DNA from 3 places in the Streptomyces sp. NPDC005485 genome. Region 3 is predicted to be linked to each of the others. Evidence: riboswitches for the same ligand, from Rfam matches in the RefSeq annotation. Region 3 holds a riboswitch; each other region holds the start of a gene.
The links. Region 3 has a riboswitch for cyclic di-AMP ahead of ABZS97_RS06845 (peptidoglycan DD-metalloendopeptidase family protein). Riboswitches for the same ligand answer to the same signal wherever they lie in the genome.
Positions count from the first base shown of each region.

Region 1: linked by a shared signal. The riboswitch ahead of ABZS97_RS32530 (M23 family metallopeptidase) and the one ahead of ABZS97_RS06845 (peptidoglycan DD-metalloendopeptidase family protein) in region 3 are both predicted to bind cyclic di-AMP.
Region 2: linked by a shared signal. The riboswitch ahead of ABZS97_RS00580 (NlpC/P60 family protein) and the one ahead of ABZS97_RS06845 (peptidoglycan DD-metalloendopeptidase family protein) in region 3 are both predicted to bind cyclic di-AMP.

Region 1 covers NZ_JBEXDZ010000127.1:14,554-18,741, forward strand. The annotation lists gene ABZS97_RS32515 (alginate lyase family protein) at 1-485, shown strand, start outside; tRNA gene ABZS97_RS32520 (tRNA-Met) at 568-641, shown strand; gene ABZS97_RS32525 (PP2C family protein-serine/threonine phosphatase) at 915-2,039, shown strand; cyclic di-AMP (ydaO/yuaA leader) riboswitch at 2,273-2,430, shown strand; gene ABZS97_RS32530 (M23 family metallopeptidase) at 2,442-3,488, shown strand; gene ABZS97_RS32535 (aldo/keto reductase) at 3,610-4,188, shown strand, end outside.
Region 2 covers NZ_JBEXDZ010000001.1:117,992-122,179, reverse strand. The annotation lists gene pcrA (DNA helicase PcrA) at 1-1,811, opposite strand, end outside; cyclic di-AMP (ydaO/yuaA leader) riboswitch at 2,177-2,348, shown strand; gene ABZS97_RS00580 (NlpC/P60 family protein) at 2,356-3,543, shown strand; gene ABZS97_RS00575 (tellurite resistance/C4-dicarboxylate transporter family protein) at 3,666-4,188, shown strand, end outside.
Region 3 covers NZ_JBEXDZ010000012.1:31,563-35,750, forward strand. The annotation lists gene ABZS97_RS06840 (alpha-galactosidase) at 1-814, shown strand, start outside; cyclic di-AMP (ydaO/yuaA leader) riboswitch at 1,117-1,272, shown strand; gene ABZS97_RS06845 (peptidoglycan DD-metalloendopeptidase family protein) at 1,277-2,197, shown strand; gene ABZS97_RS06850 (hypothetical protein) at 2,394-3,116, shown strand; gene ABZS97_RS06855 (GDSL-type esterase/lipase family protein) at 3,101-4,165, shown strand.

The DNA.
Region 1 (4,188 bases), on a different contig from region 3:
CCTACTTCTACCTGGAGAAGGACGGGAAGGTGCCGCTGACCCCGGTCGGCAGCACCATCGACACCCCGCAGAAGATGACCACGTACTGGTTCGGGCAGAAGCGGTACATGGACGGGGTCGCGCAGGAGACCTGCCGCAACTTCAAGCACGTCGGCTACTCGCTCGCCGCCACCGCGCACATCGCCGAGACCGCCTGGCACCAGGGCGTCGACCTCTACAGCGGGGTCAAGGACCGGCTCAAGGCCGCGCTCGACCTCCACTCCCGCTACCAGCTCGGCGAGGCCGCGCCCGCGTGGCTGTGCGGCGGCAGGGTCGACCGGAACATGGGGCCCGACGTGGAGGTCGCCCTCAACCACCTGGAGGACCGGCTCGACGTCCACGTGCCCGCCGCGCACCGGCTGGCCGAGCAGTCGCGGCCCGCCGGAACGGACGACCTCTTCGTCTCCTGGGAGACCCTCACGCACGCCGGGAACCCGGCCGCCTGAGGGGTGCCGCGCGGCCCGTGCGGAGGGCCGCGTAAACCGATGTGCGTCGGGTCCCGCGGATGGCGTACAGTGGAGTCAACGACGCGGGGTGGAGCAGCTCGGTAGCTCGCTGGGCTCATAACCCAGAGGTCGCAGGTTCAAATCCTGTCCCCGCTACTGAAGGCCCAAGGCCCGGAACCAATGGTTCCGGGCCTTGGGTGTTTTCCGGGGTCGATGAGGGGCCGCGGGGGCCGGCGAGGAGAGGCCGGGGCTTCGCCCGGTCGGGCCACACCGGTCGCCCGTCGACGCCGGTCCGGGAAATCTGGACGCGTGGGGCAGCGAGGAGGTGCGCGTCGGCCGGAAGGGCTGCACGGTCGGCGGACGTCCGGCCGGACCGGGGCGCACGCGCGTCCGGTCTCGTACGCGCGGACCTTCGCCCGGACGCTTCCGGTGCTGCTCATCGCCGTCGGAACGTTCTACGAGTACCTCACGCCGACCGAGTACACCGGCGGCCCCTTCTTCACCGCCGCCCCGCTGATCGCCGCGCCCCTCTACTCGCTGCGCGGCACGGCGCTCACCGGAGTCGTCACACTCGTCGCCGTCGTGGCGATCCACGCCGAAATAGGCGTCCTCGGAAACGTCGACGCGGTCACCGAGATCGTCACCATCGCCACGGTCGGCTTCCTGGCCGTCCTCATCAACGTCCTCGTCCGCCGCAGCGACGCCCGGCTCGCCTCGGCCCGGGAGATCGCCGAGGCCGCACAGCGCGCCGTCCTGCCGGAGCCCGACGAGTGGATCGACGGGCTGGAGGTCGCGGCGCGCTACGACGCCGCGCAGGCGGACGCGTTCATCGGCGGCGACCTGTACGCGGTGCAGGACTCCCCGCACGGCGTACGGCTGGTCGTGGGCGACGTACGAGGGAAGGGGATGGGGGCGGTGGCCGCCGTCGCCGTACTCATCGGGGCGTTCCGGGAGGCCGCCGAGCAGGAGTCGACGCTGGAGGCGGTCGCCCAGCGCCTGGAACGGGCCCTTGTGCGCGAGGCCGCCCGGCGTCAAGGCCCGGACGCCTTCGAAGGGTTCACCACCGCCGTACTCGCCGAGATCCCGCACGACGGTGACGGTGACGGTGACGGTGGCGGTGACGGTGATGGGGGTGGAGTGGGGAGTTCGGAGGGTGACGGCCATGGCCGGTTCGTCGTGCGGATCGTCAACCGTGGCCATCCCGCGCCGCTGCTCCTGCACGGGGACGGCGGCCTGCGCGTGCTCGCCGCCCGGGAGCCCGCACTGCCGCTAGGGATGGGCGAGTTGGGCAGCTGGCCCGACCGTGCCGAGGAGACGTACTTCCCCGGCGGGGCCACGCTTCTCTTCCACACCGACGGGCTGTCCGAGGCCCGGGACGCACGCGGGGACTTCTTCGATCCGGCGGCGCGGCTCGCAGGGCGGGTGTTCGCCGGGCCCGAGGAACTGGTGAACACGCTCGCCGAGGAAGCGCGGCGGCACACCGGAGGCGGGACCACGGACGACATGGCGCTGCTCGCCGTGCGGCGGCCGGAGGCGCGGGACACGGTTTCTTGATCGTTGTCACGAGGGGTGATCGCATGACGCCCCTCCGCATAACAACTGACACACCGTCAACTGAACCGGTGTTAAGCGAGCGCAGTCAACTCGCCCGATATCGGCCGGTGGTGTCCTGTAAGTCCTGGCCAGAAGCGCTAATGATCAGTCCGAAGCGCTTGGAATCCGGGGTCCGCGTCTATTAACGTTCGATAACGCAGCGCGGTCGTCCCAGCCGTCACAAGAGATGGCTCCGTGCGCACGCGCCGAATCCCGCAAGGGAACCGGGGAACCACCAACTTGGGGTGAATCGCTCGTATTCCACCGTGGAAGCACGGTCGGTATACGCGCGTAGGAGACCTTCCTGCTCCGAACCCGTCAGCTAACCCGGTAGGCGAGAAGGAAGGAAAGGAGCGCGCCCACGTGGCGTCCAACCGGCCTGCCCAGGCAACCTCGTTCGCGCCGAATGAGAAGTACAGCGACACCTTCGGCTACGGCCCCAGTGGCGACGAGGGCCCCTGGGAGGAGTGGAACCCCACCGCGGAGTCCACTCGTCCCGTGCGCGGCCGGCACCGCGTCGGCAAGCAGCGCGGCGGCGGACTCGCGCGCAGCTCCACCGTTCTGGGTGTCGGCGTCATCGCCGCCGTCGGCGCGGGCGGTATGGCCAGCGCGCAGACCGGCAAGCCCCCGGTGTCCATATCGATGCCCGACCTGTCGTCCGTCGCCGAGTCGGCCAAGGCCCTGATCTCGGACGGCTCCGACACCCCGGCCAAGGGCTCCGCCACCCCGCTCACCAGCGCCGGCCTGACCACCACCGACGCCGCGCAGGGCACCACCGACGCGGGCGAGGCCCTGCGCTCCCGCATCATGCAGCAGGCCGAGTCGCAGCAGGACCAGGTCGACAGCGCCGCCCAGGAGGCCGCCGAGGCCGCCGCCGCCAAGAAGGCCGTCACGCTCGCCGCCCAGGAGCAGGACCAGGCCGAGGCCAAGGCCGCCGCCGCGAAGAAGAAGGCGGAGCTGGCGGCCAAGGCGAAGGTCGAGGCGGAGCGCCTCGCCAAGCTCGCCAAGAGCTATGCGCTGCCCACCTCCTCGTACACCATCACGGGAACCTTCGGCCAGGCCGGTTCCATGTGGTCCTCCGGTTACCACACGGGCCTCGACTTCGCGGCGCCCACGGGCACGCTCATCAAGGCCATCCACTCCGGCACGATCACCGAGGCGGGCTGGGCCGGCGCGTACGGCTACCGCACGATCCTCACCCTCGACGACGGCACCGAGCTGTGGTTCTGCCACCAGTCCTCGATCAGCGTCAGCGTTGGGCAGAAGGTCGCCACCGGTGACGTCATCGGCCGCGTGGGCGCCACCGGCAACGTCACCGGGCCGCACGTCCACCTGGAGGTCCACCCGGGCGGACAGGCCACGGGGATCGACCCGATGACCTGGCTGCGGGACAAGGGGCTCACGCCCTGACGACTGCTGGCTGTCGGCCGTCGGCTGTCGGCTGTCAGTAGTGGGTGGTTCGTGTCCGTAGTCCGTAGTCCGTGCCGGAAGTCTGGAATATTGGCTTCCGGTACGGGTGTTGAAGAGGGGCATGACTTCTCTTCGCACGCTTGGTTCCTCCGACCTCCAGGTCTTCCCGCTCGCCCTCGGCGGCAATGTCTTCGGCTGGACCGCCGACGAGGCGCAGTCCTTCGCCGTCCTCGATGCGTACACGGCCGCGGGCGGCAACTTCATCGACACCGCCGACTCCTACTCGGCGTGGGCCGACGGCAACTCGGGCGGTGAGTCCGAGACCGTCATCGGCAACTGGCTGAAGGCGCGCGGCAACCGTTCCGACGTCGTCATCGCCACCAAGGTCAGCCAGCACCCCGAGTACCCGGGCCTGTCCGGCGACAACATCAAGGCCGCCGCCGACGCCTCCCTGCGCCGCCTGGGCACCGACTGCATCGACCTCTACTTCACCCACTTCGACAAGCCCGAAGTGCCCGTCGAGGAGATCGTCGGCGCGCTCGACGAGCTGGTGAAGGCGGGCAAGGTGCGGGCCATCGCCGCCTCCAACATCTCGCCCGAACGGCTCCGCGCCTCCCTGGAGTTCTCCGACCGCGAGGGCCTCGCCCGGTACGTGGCGCTCCAGCCCCACTACAACCTCGTCTCGCGCGGCACCTACGAG
Region 2 (4,188 bases), on a different contig from region 3:
CCGGACTCCTGCTCGAACTCCAGTGCCACGGCGGCGAGTTCCTGAAGGTTCTCGATGCGCGTCTCGTCCTGCGGATCGGTCGAGGCCTGCAACTCGGCGAGGTAGCCGGTGCGTTCGAGTACGGCCTCCAGGACGGTCGCCGGTCCGGCGCCCGACTCGGCGATCGTGTGGAGGTCCTCCATCAGCGTGTTGAAACGCTTGACGGCGTTCGTGGAGCGGGCGGCCATGCCGTACGCCTCGTCGACGCGGCGCAGGGCCTGCGGGAAGCTGATCTTCTCGCGCTGCGACAGCGCGTCGATCATGGCCTCGGCGCGGTCGCCGATGCCCCGCTTGGGAACGTTGAGGATCCGGCGCAGCGGTACCGAGTCCTCCGGGTTCGACAGCACGCGCAGGTACGCGAGGACGTCGCGGACCTCCTTGCGCTCGTAGAAGCGGACACCGCCGACGACCTTGTAGGGCAGGCCGACGCGGATGAAGACCTCTTCGAAGACACGGGACTGGGCGTTCGTACGGTAGAAGACGGCGACGTCTCCGGCCTTCGCCTCGCCCGCGTCCGTCAGACGGTCTATCTCGTCGGCGACGAACTGCGCCTCGTCGTGCTCGGTGTCGGCGACGTAGCCGGTGATGTTCGAGCCCGCGCCCGCGTTCGTCCACAGGTTCTTCGGGCGACGCGACTCGTTGCGCTCGATGACGGCGTTGGCGGCGGTCAGGATGGTCTGCGTGGAGCGGTAGTTCTGTTCGAGCAGGATCGTCGTCGCGTCCGTGTAGTCCTCCTCGAACTGGAGGATGTTGCGGATGGTCGCGCCGCGGAAGGCGTAGATCGACTGGTCGGCGTCGCCCACGACGCACAGCTCGGCGGGGCCGAGGTCGTCCTCGCTCGGGGGTACGTCGACGGGGTGCGCGGAGGTGCCGACCAGCTCGCGCACGAGGGCGTACTGCGCGTGGTTGGTGTCCTGGTACTCGTCGACCATGACGTGGCGGAAGCGGCGGCGGTAGTGCTCGGCGACGTCCGGGAAGGCGCGGAGCAGGTTGACCGTCGTCATGATCAGGTCGTCGAAGTCCAGCGCGTTCGCCTCGCGCAGCCGCGACTGGTAGAGCACGTACGCCTGGGCGAGGGTCTTCTCGAAGCCGTCGGAGGCCTGGGCGGCGAAGTCCTCCTCGTCGATCAGCTCGTTCTTCAGGTTGGAGATCTTGGCGCTGAACGACTTCGGCGGGAAGCGCTTCGGGTCGAGGTCCAGGTCGCGGCAGACCAGGGCCATCAGACGCTTGCTGTCGGCGGCGTCGTAGATCGAGAACGACGACGTGAAGCCGAGCCGCTTCGACTCGCGGCGCAGGATGCGCACGCACGCGCTGTGGAAGGTCATGACCCACATCGCGTTGGCGCGCGGGCCGACCAGCTGCTCGACGCGCTCCTTCATCTCGCCCGCGGCCTTGTTGGTGAAGGTGATGGCGAGGATCTGCCCGGGGTGCACATGGCGCTCGGCCAGCAGATAGGCGATCCGGTGCGTGAGCACCCGGGTCTTGCCGGAGCCGGCGCCGGCCACGATGAGCAGGGGGGCGCCGGAGTGCACCACGGCCGCCCGCTGGTTCTCGTTCAGCCCGTCCAGGAGCGCGGCCGCCTCCACGGCGGGGCGCGGGGCTCCGTCGCGGTAGTAGGCGTCGCGGTCCGGGGGCACGTCGAAACGGCCGCCGAACAGGTCGTCCGGAAGCGGCTCGGCCGCCCCGTCCTCGGGCGGCGGCGGGGGCTCTTCCTCGTGAGCCCCTGAGGGCTTGAGGTCCGCCAGGAAGCTGTCGTCAAAGAGGCTGCTCATCGCTCTCCGAGTCTAGGCCGCCGCACTGACAACAGACCGCCGCCCCGGGATTTCCCTGTCCCGCGAGGGCTCCGGAAGCCGATGATCTTCCAGAACCGGCCACTCGGCACTCCTTCGCCGTCAGGAATCGTCCAGGACGATCAAGAACCGTACGGTTACGGTCAGCCACCGGCCGGGCGGGAATGCCCCTTGAAGACCACTGCATGGGGTCACGAGTCACCACGGACGGTCACGGAAGCGGCGGTTGAGGCCAAGGTCACGAAAATGTATCGGGCATATCGAACATCAACCTTCACAGGGACCACACGAGTTGGCTAGCGTGCCGGGCAGACCGCTCGACCCTCTCCGGCGAACGTCGCCGGGCCGTGCGGCCTCCGCCGAATTCGGTGTGCCCACGCGGCAGCCGGAACCGGGGACCCACCGAACCTGGGGTGAATCGGTCCAACCGCCTTTCGGGGCAAGGACCGTAGGGCAAACCTTCCGGAGCACCCGCCCGAACCCGACAGCTAACCCGGTAGGCGGATGACGGAAGGAGTCGCCTCCCTTGGCGTCGCACAAAAAGCCGCGTCCTGCTGCAACGCGCGTAGCGGGCATGCGGACTCCCGCCCTGGCAACAGCGGCCCTCACCTCCGTGGCCCTGCTCTCCCAGACGGCGAACGCCGCGCCCTCGGCCGAGCCCAGGCCGAGCCTCGAAGAAGTGCAGAAGAAGGTCGACGACCTCTACCACCAGGCGGAGACGGCGACCGAGAAGTACAACACCGCCAAGGAGAAGACCACCAAGCAGCGCAAGCAGGTCGACACCCTTCTCGACGACGTCGCCCAGCGCACCGACAAGCTCAACTCCGCGCGCGAGGAGCTGGGTTCTTTCGCCGCCGCGCAGTACCGGACCGGCGCCGCCGCCCCCGGCACCGCGACCCTGCTGCTGGCCGACGACCCGCAGGACTACTTCGACCAGACCCAGCTGATGAGCCGGCTGACCAGCCGTCAGAAGACCGCCGTCGACGACTACGTCACCGAGCAGTCCGAGACGGCGAAGAAGCGCCAGGAGGCCTCCAAGAGCCTGGAGACGCTGACCGAGTCGCAGAAGTCGCTGAAGTCGTCGAAGGCCGACGTCCAGAAGAAGCTCTCCGAAGCGCGCGAGATGCTCTCGAAGCTGACCGCCGAGGAGAAGGCGCGGCTCGCGGCGATCGAGAAGAAGAAGGAAGCAGAGGCCCGGCGCAAGGCGGCGGAGCTGGCGGCCCAGCAGGCCGCCGAGGCGAAGCAGCGCCAGGAGGCGGAGGCAGCCGCTCAGCAGCAGTCCGGCTCCGGCACCTCGGACTCCTCGAGTTCGGGAAGCACGGGCACCGGCACCTCCACGGGCGACTCCTCGTACGCCACGAAGGCCGCCAAGGCGCTCACCTTCGCCCGCGCCCAGGTCGGCAAGCCGTATGTGTGGGGCGCCACCGGCCCCGACTCGTACGACTGCTCCGGGCTCACCGCGGCCGCCTGGAAGGCGGCCGGCGTCGACCTCCCGCGCACCACCTACGACCAGGTCAACGCGGGCACGACGGTCTCCCTCTCCAACGCGCAACCCGGCGACCTGATCTTCTTCTACGACGACATCAGCCACGTCGGCCTCTACATAGGCAACGGGATGATGATCCACGCCCCGAAGCCGGGCGCGTACGTCCGCGAGGAGTCCGTCTACTACGCCGGCTCCTCGATCATCCACAGCGTGGTGCGACCGGCGTGAACGCACCGTAGGGAGGGGGTCCACGCGCGCGTGGACCCCCTTTTTCGTGCCGTATGCGTTTTTCGTCCTCCACGCGCGCGTGCAGCACGGCAAGCCGCGCGAAGATCCCTAGCATCGGGCGCATGTCAGGCATCTCCCAGCTCCGCGCGTGGTGGGCGGAGCGTCCGCCCGCCGCCGGGGCCGCCGTCATGGCCACCGGCATCGTCTCCGTCGGGCTGTCCCTGACCGGCTACGAGACCCTGTCCCGTATCGCCCTGGTCCTGGCGGTCATCGCGTGGCTCGCGCTCGGCGCGGACTTCGGGGTGCGGCTCGTACGGGACCGGGCGCGCTGGGTGGCGGAGGCGTGCACGCCGGGCGCACTCACCGCCATCGCCGCGACCACCGTGCTCGGCACCCGGCTGTCCGCCCTCGGGTGGCTGGGCCTCGCAGAGGCTCTGCTCGCGCTGGCGGCCCTGCTCTGGCCGGGGCTGCTGATCGTGGTCGTACGGCACTGGGGGCGCCGTATGCCCGGAGCGGTGTTCCTCGGCTGTGTGGCCACCCAGGGGCTCGCCGTGCTGGGCTCCGTGCTGGCCGCGCTGGTGGGCGTGGAGTGGCTCGCGCATGCCGCGCTGGCGCTGTTCTGGCTCGGGATCGTCCTCTACGGGG
Region 3 (4,188 bases):
GGACGTCCAGGAGTACCTGTGGGAGCAGCTCGACAGCATGCTCTCCAGCGCCCCGATCGACTACGTGAAGTGGGACTTCAACCGCTGCTTCACGGATGCCGGCTGGCCCGGCGACCCCTACCCGCAGCGGCTGTGGGTCGACCACGTGCAAGCCCTGTACGCCCTGCTGGACCGGCTGCGGGCCGCCCACCCCGGGGTCGCCTTCGAGTCCTGCTCGGGCGGCGGCGGCCGGATCGACCTCGGCATCATGGCCCGCACGGACCAGGTGTGGACCTCGGACAACACCGACCCGCTCGACCGGCTCGCCATCCAGCACGGCTTCAGTCAGATCCACCCCTCCCGGGTCATGGCCGCCTGGGTCACGGACAGCCCGAACACCCAGCTCAACGGACGTGTCAGCACTCTGCGCTTCCGGTTCGTGAGCGCCATGGCCGGGGTGCTCGGCGTCGGCGGCGATCTGACCGAGTGGAGCGAGGAGGAGCTCGGCGAGGCGCGGGAGTGGGTGGAGCTCTACAAGGAGATCCGGCCCGTCGTGCAGCGTGGGGACCTCTACCGGTTGCGGCCCCCGGAGGGCGGGCTCAGCGCGGTGCAGTACGTCCACGGTGACGAGGTCGTCGTCCTCGCCTGGCTCCAGGCTCAGCGTCACGGTGAGCCCGTCGCCCCGCTGAGACTGCGCGGACTTGGCCCTGAAGACGCGTACGAATGCCGCGAAACCGGCGAAACGCACCGTGGCGCGGTGCTGCTTCATCATGGGCTGCGCACAAAGCTGCGCGGTGACCTTGATGCGACGGTTATTCGACTGCGTCGCAAGTGACTGTTCTGTCCGAATTAGAGCCTTCGTTACAACTAGCCCTGGAATAGGGCTACCTGGGCTTGCGTGGCGTGAGCAGCGTCATAGTGGTAACGGTGAGTCGTGGTCATGCTCACGTAATTTCCCTTTGTTTTCAGTGGATTCAAAGAATGCCGGAGATCCTTATCCACGCAGCGTCACCGGGTTTGTCCACAAGGATCAAGAAAGCGGTGTTCACAGGAAACCCAATGCTTGTCCCGCTGCGCTCGTTTCGCTTACGTTCGCCACCAATCCGGACGGACGCCCAATCCTGCCGCCGCCCGGAATCCGCACACTCACCCGTCACGGCAGGAGCGGGGGACCCACAGGTAGAACGCCTGTTCCGGTCTCCGGAACGGCTAGGGGTAAAGCCGCGCGAGAGTGCGGCCGGGCATCTCCAGTCCGCACCCGACAGCTCACCTCGCAGGCGCCGGAGAGGAAAACGCCATGCCCGCGAAGGGTAAGCACCGCCGTCCCAAGTCCCAGCGTTTCACCCGCTCCATCGCAGTCGCCGGAACCGGTGGCGCCGCGCTCGCGCTGCCGCTGATGGGGGCCACGGGTGCGCACGCCGCCACCCCCGCCGCCGCTGTTTCGACGGTTCCCGAGAAGACCGCCGAGAACGTCGCGCAGAACGTCTCGGAGAAGACCATCACCGCCGCTCCGACCGCCGCCCAGAAGTCGGGCACGAGGACCTACGCGGTGCGGGCCGGTGACTACCTCTCGAAGATCGCCGACGACCAGAACGTCACCGGCGGCTGGAAGAAGCTCTACTCCGACAACCGCGCCGCCGTCGGCAGCGACCCCTCGCTGATCCACCCGGGCCTGAAGCTGACGATCGGCAAGAAGGCCGCGACCGCGGCAACCCAGTCGTCCGGCAAGAGCACGCAGACGACCGAGTCGAAGGCCGCGCCGACGACCGAGTCCAAGACCACTCAGTCCGCCGACACGGCCAGCAGCTCCGGCTACGGCCTGCCCGTCTCCGGCGCCACTGTCGGCACCGGCTACAAGGTCCCCGGCGGCATGTGGTCCAGCGGCTACCACACGGGCGTGGACTTCGTGGTGCCGACCGGCACCACCATCAAGGCCATCGCCGCGGGCACCGTCGTCTCGGCCGCCTACGACGGCGCCTACGGCAACGAGGTCGTCATCCAGCACGCCGACGGCCAGTACAGCCAGTACGCCCACATGTCGCAGCTCTCCGTCTCGGCGGGCCAGACCGTGACCGAGGGCCAGCAGCTCGGCCTCTCGGGCGCGACCGGCAACGTCACCGGGCCGCACCTGCACTTCGAGATCCGCACCACGCCGAACTACGGCTCGGACGTGGACCCCGTGGCGTATCTGCGCTCGCACGGCGTGGCCGTCGGCTGACGCCCGCCTGCTCCTCGCCTCCGAAGGCCGGACCCCACGATCCCCGGGGCCCGGCCTTCGGTGTGCGCGGCTCCATGTGCGGTTCATGATCGCCGCATTGCGGTCTTGTGGCACGACCGCACGAGGTATCGACAGGCGTGCGACAGTGACGCCACAGTGATCTCCGCAAGCGCTTTCTATGCTTACGGAGGTCCCCGTGCCCGGCGTCCAGCGACGCACTTTCATCAAGGGCGCCGCGACCGCGGCCGCCACCGCCCCGTTCTCCTGGGCTCTCTCCCGCAGCGCCTCCGCCGCCGACGATGCGGGCGGTGACACCGAACTGCACTGGCTGGAGGGCTCCGCGCCCGCCGCCCACGCCGGGACCACCTGGGGTGTGCCCTGGGCCCGCGGCACCCATCAGCCCGACCGGACGTTCCGGCTCACCACCGCCTCCGGCGACGACGTCCCCGTGCAGAGCTGGGTCACCGGCCACTGGCCCGACGGCTCGGTGAAGTGGACCGCCCACGCGATCGCGCCCGGCGCCGCCAAGGCCGACACGTACCGGCTGGCCGCGGGCGCCCCCGCCGTCCCCGCCCGGAAGGTCACCGTCACGCGGACCGGCGGCCGTATCGAGGTGTCGACCGGTGTCATCACGGCCGTGTTCGGCGCAAAGGGCTCCGACACCGTCGTCCGCAGCGTCCGGCGCGGCTCGGCGGAGATCGCCCGCGACGGACGGCTGGTCGCCCTGCGCCAGGGCTCGCTCCGTGACGGCGTCGCGACCGAGTACTTCACCGGGCGGATCGAGAAGACCGAGGTCGAACAGGACGGGCCGGTCGAGATCCCCTGGATCTCCACCAACTCCTCCGCCCAGTGGGCACTCGCGGCGATCCAGAACCTCGCGCTGATCGGAGACCGGATCCCGTCATGGAACGCCCGCTGATCACCGCCGTGGCCGCGCTCCTGGCCCTGGCGAGCGCCCCTCCCGTCTTCGCGTCCGACCACGCGAACGTCGTACGCCCCGACGACAGGCGCCTGTCCTACGAAGGCCACTGGGGACGTACGCCGGAGGCCGCGACCACTGTCAACTCCGGCTCACGGCTGCACTTCCGCTTCACCGGCGGCGAGGTGCACGCCCTCTTCGATGTCGGGTCGATCACCGTGCCCGCGCAGATCTATGTGTCGGTCGACGGCGGACCGAAGCGGCTGTACGCCGTCGACCGGGACGACCTCGATATCGACGCGCCCGGCCGGGGACCGCACACCGTCGAGATCTCCGTCAAGGACGTGTTCTCACGGGCCAACCGCTGGACCCCTCCTCTGGAGACGGGCGTCGTGCTCACCGGGCTGCGACTCGACGAAGGCGCGCGTCTGCTTCCCCAACACCGGCCGCCCACAAGGCGGTTGGCGTTCTACGGCGACTCCATCACCCAGGGAGTCATGGCGCTGTGCGAGGTCAACACCTCCGACTGCGCCGACGGCACGGCCGCGTACCCCACCCTGGTCGCGGACCGGCTGGGCGCCTCCCTCACCCAGGTCGGCTTCGGCAGGCAGGGCGTGATCCAGACCGGAAACGGGGGAGTGCCCGCCGCCGGGGACGCCTACGGCTGGAACTACGCCGAGTCCAGGGCTACTTCGGATCGCCGTGCCGACGTGATCGTGGTCAACCAGGGCACGAACGATGCGGCGTCCACAGCAGGCGGCTTCCGGTCGGCCTACCGGTCCTACCTCGAAGAGCTCAAGGCCGCCGCCCCGCACGCCCGCATCCTCGCCCTGTGCCCCTTCGACGGCACGCACGCCGAGGACATCGCGGCCGTCGTGGACCAACTCGCCGACCAGCGCGTGGAGTTCGTCGACACCACGGGGTGGCTGTCCCTTGAGGACGGCGACTTCAACGGCACCGTCCACCCCAACACCCAGGGCCACAGCAAGGTGGCCGACCGCCTCTCAGCCGTCATCCTCTCCGCGCTCGCTCTCGACAAGGAGCACTGAACCGTGAGACCCCGAAGACTCGG